2 regions of the Phytohabitans houttuyneae genome follow, and region 2 is predicted to be linked to the other one. Evidence: predicted binding sites of a transcription regulator. Region 2 holds the regulator's gene; the other holds the start of a gene.
What was found. The regulator HrcA, encoded in region 2, represses chaperone genes, less so after heat shock. The targets are predictions, from matches to a motif close to GGTTNGCACNCTCNNNNNGAGNGTGCNAACC.
Positions count from the first base shown of each region.

Region 1 (4,165 bases), 190 kb from region 2:
TCAGCTGGCCGCACCGGGTCGGGGCAGTACCACGACTCGCGCACGGCCGGCAGCCACGCCCCGCTGACGGGCTGCTGACCGCCGCGGTCACCGGTGGCGGCACCACCGTGGTGTGTCAGGTGTTGGCCGGGATGGGCGGGGTCGGCAAAACCCAACTGGCCGCGAACCTGGCCACCCGCCTATGGGACACCAGCCAACTCGACCTGCTGATCTGGGTCACCGCCAGCAGCCGCACCACCATCATCGACACCTACGCCCGGGCGGCCGCCGACCTGACCGGCATCGACGATTCGAACCCGCAGCACGCCGCCGACCGGCTCATGGCCTGGCTGGCCGGCACCGGCCGCCGGTGGCTACTGGTGCTGGACGACATCACCGACCCGACCGACCTGACCGGGCTATGGCCACCGGACACCGCCACCGGCCGCACCATCGCGACCACCCGCCGCCGCGACACCGCCCTGCTAGCCGGACGCCAGTTGATCGACGTCGGGGTGTTCACCCCCGTCGAAGCAAACGCCTACCTGGCCGGGCAACTCGGCGACACCGCACAGCGCCTGGCCGAGGCAGACCAGCTGGCCGCCGACCTCGGGTACCTGCCTATCGCCTTGGCACAGGCCGCCGCATACATCCTGGACCTCGACCTGACCTGCGCCGCCTACCGCACCCGCCTGCGGCAACGCCGACTGGAACGGCTGCACCCCAACACCCTGCCCGACGAACAACAACGAGCCGTCACCGAAACCTGGGCACTGTCCATCACCCAGGCCGACACCGACACCGACCAATTGGCCACCCAGATCCTCAGGCTGGCCGCGCTCCTGGACGCCAACGGCATCCCCGCCAACCTGTTCACCACCACCGCCGCCCTCACCCACTACCAGCACACCCTCGACCGGGACGTCGACGCCGACGACGCCGACGACACCACCCGCACCCTGTTCCGGCTCGGCCTGGCCGACACCGTCCACGACCCCGACACCGACATCACCCTGATCCGGGTACACGCCCTGGTCCAACGCGTCGTCGCCGAAGCCACCCCCAACAACCAGCACCCCCAGCTAACCCACACCGCCGCCGACGCACTCGTGCAGCTGTGGCCAGCCATCGAACGCGACACCCACACCGCCCGCCTCGGTCAACTCCTACGCGCCAACACCACCGCCCTGACAACCACCGCCGGCAACCACCTCTGGCACACCCCAAACGGCGAACCCGACGCCCACCCACTGCTCTTCCAAGCCGGCAACAGCTTGGGCGAGATCGGGCAAGTCGCCGCCGCCCGCGCCCACTTCCAGCAACTGCACACCGAGGCAGTCCGGGTGCTCGGCCCGGACCACCCCCACACGCTGACCACCCGCCACAACATCGCCGACTGGCGGGGCAGGCCGGGGATCCGGCCGGCGCCGCCCAGGCGTTCGAGGAGCTGCTCACCGACCAGCTGCGGGTGCTCGGCCCGGACCACCCCGACACGCTGACCACCCGCCACAACATCGCCGACTGGCGGGGGCAGGCCGGGGATCCGGCCGGTGCCGCCCACGCGTTCGAGGAACTGCTCACCGACAACCTGCGGGTGCTCGGCCCGGACCACCCCCACACGCTGACCACCCGCCACAACATCGCCTACGGGCGGGGGCAGGCCGGGGATCCGGCCGGTGCCGCCCAGGCGTTCGAGGAACTGCTGGCCGACTACCTGCGGGTGCTCGGCCCGGACCACCCCCACACGCTGACCACCCGCCACAACATCGCCCGGTGGCGGGGGCAGGCCGGGGATCCGGCCGGTGCCGCCCAGGCCTTCGAGGAACTGCTCACCGACGAGCTGCGGGTGCTCGGCCCGGACCACCCCCACACGCTGACCACCCGCCACAACATCGCCTACGGGCGGGGGCAGGCCGGGGATCCGGCCGGCGCCGCCCAGGCGTTCGAGGAGCTGCTCGCCGACCAGCTGCGGGTGCTCGGCCCGGACCACCCCGACACGCTGACCACCCGCCACAACATCGCCCGGTGGCGGGGGAGGCCGGGGATCCGGCCGGTGCCGCCCACGCGTTCGAGGAACTGCTGGCCGACAACCTGCGGGTGCTCGGCCCGGACCACCCCGACACGCTGACCACCCGCGGCAACATCGCCTACGGGCGGGGGAGGCCGGGGATCCGGCCGGTGCCGCCCAGGCGTTCGAGGAACTGCTCGCCGACCGTCTGCGGGTGCTCGGCCCAGACCACCCCAACACGCTGACCACCCGCCACAACATCGCCTACTGGCGGGGACAGGCCGATAGCGAACCCGCTCAAGAAGAACGCTAACCCCATAGCCGAGTGTGCCAAAGACCTGTGCCAGATGAGCGCGACAAACAACGGGAGAGCACGGGGAGCCACGGGGCAATCGCGCCGACCAACCCAGGTCAGGTCGCGCCGGCCAACGTCCGCCGCGTACAGAACCGTACCGACAGCGTGGGAGTCGCGTCTGCCCGGCGCGGCTCGGCCGTGCCCACCGAACTGTGCCGAATGCGTGCCGAACCTCTAGTGACCGGCTCGCGGCAGTGCAGGTGTTTGCGCAGGTCAGCGATGCTAAACGACACGCGCTGGAGCCGAGCCCTCCGGAGGCGGGAGCGCAGGTTCGAATCCTGCCGGGGGCACACCGCACATGGGCACGGTCGTCTGATTCACCACAGCAGTCGGTGATCGAGGCGACCGTTTCGCTTTGGTCCAGTGGCCGATCGGCGACCGGAGGCGGGTTACCGCGGCTGTCTCTTGTGCTACGGGGGCATTGGTGTTGCACTGTAGCTAGCACTCTCCCCATGTGAGTGCCAACCGAATGGGATGGGACCCCGGAGGGGGACCGCGTGCAGCGGTCATCGCAGGTCGGCCCGAACTGTGCTGTTTGTGGGCACGACGATGTTGAGGATGACCCAGATGGCCAAGTTGATCGCGTTCGGCGAGGTTGCCCGGCGCGGCCTTGAGCGGGGCATGAACGTTCTCGCCGACACAGTAAAGGTGACGCTGGGCCCGAAGGGCCGCAACGTCGTACTGGACAGCGGGTGGGGCGTACCCACGATCACCAACGACGGCGTGAGCATCGCCAAGGAGATCGAGCTCGACGACCCGTACGAGAAGCTCGGCGCCGAGCTGGTCAAAGAGGTCGCCAAGAAGACCGACGACGTGGCCGGTGACGGCACGACGACGGCGACTGTCCTGGCGCAGGCGCTGGTGCGCGAAGGGCTGCGCAACGTCGCCGCCGGCGCGAACCCGATCGCCCTCAAACGCGGCATCGAGCTTGCCGTCGTGGCGGTGACGGAGGCGCTGCGTCTTCAGGCGCGCGACGTCGAGACCAGGGAGCAGATCGCGGCCACCGCGTCGATCTCGGCCGGTGACGAGACCGTCGGTGAGATCGTCGCCGAGGCGATGGACAAGGTCGGCAAGGAAGGCGTCATCACCGTCGAGGAGAGCAACACCTTCGGCCTCGAGCTTGAGCTCACCGAGGGCATGCGCTTCGACAAGGGCTACATCTCGCCCTACTTCGTCACCGACACCGAGCGGATGGAGGCCGTCCTCGACGATCCGTACCTGCTGATCGTCGAGAAGCGGATCTCGAACCTGAACGAGCTGCTGCCGGTCCTGGAAAAGGTCATGCAGACGAGCAAGCCGCTGGTGATCATCGCCGAGGATGTCGAGGGCGAGGCGCTGGCCACCCTGGTCGTCAACAGGGTCCGCGGCACGTTCTCGTCGGTGGCGGTCAAGGCGCCCGCCTTCGGTGACCGGCGCACCGCGATGCTGGCCGACCTCGCGATCCTCACCGGCGCGCAGGTCATCAGCGAGACGACGGGCCTCACCCTGGACAGCGCCGGCCTGGACTCGCTTGGCAGGGCCCGCAAGGTCGTCGTCACCAAGGACGAAACCACCGTCGTGGACGGTGCTGGCGACGCCGAGCAGATCACCGGCCGGGCCGCCCAGCTTCGCACCGAGATCGAACGGAGCGAGTCCGACTACGACCGGGAGAAGCTGCAGGAGCGGCTGGCCAAGCTGGCCGGCGGGGTAGCCGTGGTCAAGGTTGGCGCGGCCACCGAGGTCGAGCTCAAGGAGCGCAAGCACCGCATCGAGGACGCCGTGCGTAACGCCAAGGCCGCCGTCGAGGAAGGTCTGCTGCCCGGTGGCGGGGTGGCGCTGGTCAA
Region 1 covers NZ_BLPF01000004.1:431,824-435,988, reverse strand. Annotated here, with positions in the region: gene Phou_RS51775 (NB-ARC domain-containing protein) at 1-1,478, shown strand, start outside; gene Phou_RS51770 (tetratricopeptide repeat protein) at 1,376-2,107, shown strand; gene Phou_RS55930 (hypothetical protein) at 2,181-2,300, shown strand; gene groL (chaperonin GroEL) at 2,910-4,165, shown strand, end outside.
Region 1: groL (chaperonin GroEL) is a predicted target of HrcA. The motif match lies at 2,779-2,809, and genes of this name have one in related genera.

Region 2 (4,165 bases):
CGCACAGCCACATCGGCGGCGTGCGGTGGTGGAACGTCAAGCACCCGTCGACCTACGCCGCCCGCCTGTCCGCCGGCGAGTCGCCTGGACACGCGCGGGAGGTGCTGTCGCCGGCCGACCGGCACGTCGAGGATGTGATGCTGCGCCTGCGCCTCGCGTCCGGCCTGCCCCTGTCCGCGCTCGGCGCCGCCGGCCGCGAGGCCGCCGCACGCGCCGCCGCCAGCGGCCTGCTCGAGACGCGGGCCGGCCGCGCGGTGCTCACCCTGCGCGGGCGACTCCTGGCCGACGCGGTGGTCCGCGACCTTCTGTAACGACATTTGAGGCAGATATACCCCGGTCCGCCTCACCTGCGGACCGCACGCGCGGGCCCCGGGGAAGACGTGGAGCGCAGCGGAGCGTTTTCTTTGGGTGCTTTCCCGCGGGCACCGCTGGGGTCGTCGGCGAGCTGGCGCTCGCCGAAATCCCCGACCTCCGCTGCCGGGTCGCGAGTCAAGCCCGGGCAGACGGGAGCCCGGGACCTCGCGGTCCCGGGCTCCGGTCGGCTCACTTGATGATCGAAACGCTCATCGGGTAGTTGTACAGCTGGCCGTCGTTGGCCTTCACGCCGCCGATGATGCCGAAGACGATCGCGATGATCGCCGCGATCGGGGCGAGGATGGCGCCGATCAGCACGCACACGAGGATCCAGCAGATCACCGTGATGATCGACCACAACAGCTGGAAGTTGAGTGCCGCGATCGCGTGGGCGCGTACGGTCGGCGACTGGTTGCCCTTCGCCAGCAGCGCCACGAGCGGGCCGACCCAGCCCAGCGTGCCGCCGCCGATGAAGGCGCCGGCCGCGCCGCCGAAGTGGGCGACGAGCGCCCACGTCTTCTCGTCGTTGTTGGCGTAGCCCGACGGTGCCGGGCCGGCCGCGTAGTAGCCGCCGGGGGGACCCTGCGGCGGGTAGCCAGGCGGCGGGTATGAGCCGCCGGCGGGCGGCGGGTAGCCGGCACCCGGTGGCGGGTAGTCGGTCCCACCCGTGGGCGGCGGCGGTGGCGGTGCGTCACTCGGTGGTGGTGCGTAACCGGGAGAGGGTGCCTCGCCCGGCATCGAGTAGGACGCTGGGGGTGTCGGCGGAGAGGTCGGCTCCGGCGGCGTCTGGCCGGGCTCACCCTCTCCGGGAGGGCGAGGTGGTTCTGTCATGGAGGTCACGGTAGGGGCACGAATCAACCGGCGCTACGCAACACTCTTACGGAGGTGCGGACATTGTGCCCAAAGAGATCATCCCGGCCATGCGGGGGTGCGACGTAGACTGGCACTCGCTACAGTCGAGTGCCAGTCCTCTCATCTGGTGCGGCAGGGGGTGACAGTGAGTCTCGATGACCGCAAGCTCGACGTGCTCCGGGCTATCGTCGAGGACTACGTCGCGACCCAGGAGCCGGTCGGCAGTAAGGCACTTGTGGAGCGACACCAGCTGGGCGTCTCACCTGCCACCGTGCGTAACGACATGGCCGTCCTTGAAGAGGAGGGCTACATCAGACAGCCCCATACGAGCGCCGGTCGCGTCCCGACCGACCGTGGCTACCGGCTCTTCGTCGACCGCCTCTCCCGGGTCAAGCCGCTGAGCCCGGCCGAGCGGCGGGCGATCGAGCGGTTCCTCGCCGGCGCGCTCGACCTCGACGATGTGGTGCACCGCACAGTCCGGCTCCTCGCGCAGCTCACGAGGCAGGTCGCGGTCGTGCAGTACCCGACACTTTCCCGCACCTCCGTGCGCCACCTGGAGCTGGTGCCGATCTCCACCACCAGAGTGATGCTCGTCATGATTGCCGACACCGGCCGGGTTGAGCAGCGGCTCGTCGAGCTGCCGGCACCCGTCCAGGTCGACGCGGTCACCGACCTGCGCCGCCTGGTCAACGAAAAGCTCGTGGGCAAGCGGCTCTCGGACGCGCCGCCGCTGATCCAGGCGCTGGTCGACGAGGTGGCGCCCGATGATCGCAACACCATGGCCACCCTCGCCTCGGTATTGCTCGAAACCCTCGTCGAGCGGCACGATGAGCGCATCGCACTAGCCGGCCGGGCCAACCTGACCCGTGGCGGTTTACTCGACTTCCAGGGCTCCCTTCGCCCGATCCTCGAGGCCCTCGAGGAGGAGGTCATCCTGCTCAAGCTCCTTGGCGAGGTCGACGCGGACACCCTCAGGATCCGCATCGGCGACGAAAACGAGATCGACAACCTGCGGTCCACCTCAGTTGTCAGCACGGGTTACGGTCCAGGCGCCACAATCGTGGGTGGTCTCGGCGTCCTCGGGCCGACGAGGATGGATTACCCCGGCACCATCGCCACGGTGCGCGCCGTGGCACGCTACGTAGGCGACCTGTTGGGAAACAACTAGCCCGGGACAGCGCGAGAGCATGAGGACACGGAACCAAGTGGCCAAGGACTACTACGGGATTCTCGGCGTCAGCCGGGACGCATCCGACGACGAGATCAAGCGCGCCTACCGGAAGCTGGCTCGCCAGTACCACCCGGACGTCAACCCGGACCCGGATGCGCACGAGAAGTTCAAGGACATCAACGCCGCCTACGAGGTGCTCTCCGACGACCAGAAGCGGCAGATCGTCGACCTGGGTGGCGACCCTCTCGCCCCGGGCGGCGGGGGGCCGGGTGGTGGCCCTGGGGCTGGACCGTTCGTCGGGTTCCAGGACATCATGGACGCGTTCTTCGGCACGGCGGCGGGGGCGCGCGGCCCGCGTTCGCGCACGCGGCCGGGTGCCGACGCGATCTTGCGGCTGGAGCTTGAGCTGACCGAGACGGCGTTCGGCGTCGAGGCGCCGATCACTGTCGACACGGCCGTGCTCTGCACCACCTGCACCGGCGCCGGCACCGCCGCTGGCACCCACCTCTCCACCTGCGAGGCGTGCGGCGGGCGCGGCGAGGTCCAGTCGGTGCAGCGCACCTTCCTGGGCCAGGTCGTCTCGTCCCGCCCGTGCACGGTCTGCCAGGGCTACGGCACGGTGATTCCGCACCCCTGCGCCACCTGTGGCGGCGACGGCCGGGTCCGCACCCGCCGCTCGCTGACCGTCAAGATCCCCGCTGGCGTCGAAGACGGCATGCGCATCCGCCTGGCCCAGCAGGGCGAGGTCGGCCCCGGCGGCGGCACGGCCGGCGACCTCTACGTGGAGATCCACGAGCGGCCGCACGACGTGTATTCGCGCAAGGGCGACGACCTCCACTGCCGCGTCACCGTCCCGATGACCGCCGCCGCGCTCGGCACCCGGCTGACGATCAAGACGCTCGACAGCGAAGAGCAGCTCGACGTCAAGGCCGGCACCCAGCCCGGCGCGACCCTCCGGCTGCGCGCCCGCGGTGTGCCCCACCTGCGCGGCACCGGCCGCGGCGACCTTTTTGTGCACCTCGACGTGCGCACGCCCACCAAGCTCGACCCGGAGCAGGAGCGGATCCTGCGCGAGTTTGCCAAGACCCGGGGCGAGGAGGTCGCCGAGCTCACCAAGCAGGGCGGCTTCTTCTCGCGGATGCGGGACGCGTTCAACGGCCACCAGTGAGCCTTCCGCTCTTCCTCGTCGACGCCCTGCCCCAGGCTGACTCCTACACCCTGGATGGGCCCGAAGGACACCATGCGGCCACCGTCCAGCGGCTGCGCGTGGGCGAGGAGCTGCTGCTCGGCGACGGTCGCGGCGGCACGGCCACCGCGGTGGTCACCGCCGCCGGCCGGGGCATCCTCGACCTGCGGATCACCTCCGTCGTGCACCTCGACGCGCCGGACCCTCGCCTGGTGGTGATCCAGGGCATCGCCAAGGGTGAGCGGGGCGAGCTGGCCGTGCAGGCGATGACCGAGGCCGGCGTCGACGAGATCGTCCCCTGGGCTGCTGCCCGCTCGGTGGTCCAGTGGCGCGGTGAGCGGGGCGACCGGGCCCGCGACCGCTGGTCCGCGACCGCCCGGGAGGCCGCGAAGCAGGCCCGCCGATCGTGGCTGCCGCTGGTCGCCAGCGCCGCCACGACGCGCGAGGCCGCCGCCCGCGCCACGCTGGTCCTGCACGAGGAGGCAAAGGACCGCCTGACGACGGTCGACCTCCCGACGGCGGGCGAGATCGCGCTGGTGGTGGGCCCCGAGGGCGGCATCGCGCCGGAGGAGCTGGCCACGTTCGAGGCGGCCGGCGCCCGC
Region 2 covers NZ_BLPF01000004.1:620,457-624,621, forward strand. Annotated here, with positions in the region: gene hemW (radical SAM family heme chaperone HemW) at 1-311, shown strand, start outside; gene Phou_RS45465 (DUF4870 domain-containing protein) at 544-1,185, opposite strand; gene hrcA (heat-inducible transcriptional repressor HrcA) at 1,352-2,374, shown strand; gene dnaJ (molecular chaperone DnaJ) at 2,412-3,545, shown strand; gene Phou_RS45480 (16S rRNA (uracil(1498)-N(3))-methyltransferase) at 3,542-4,165, shown strand, end outside.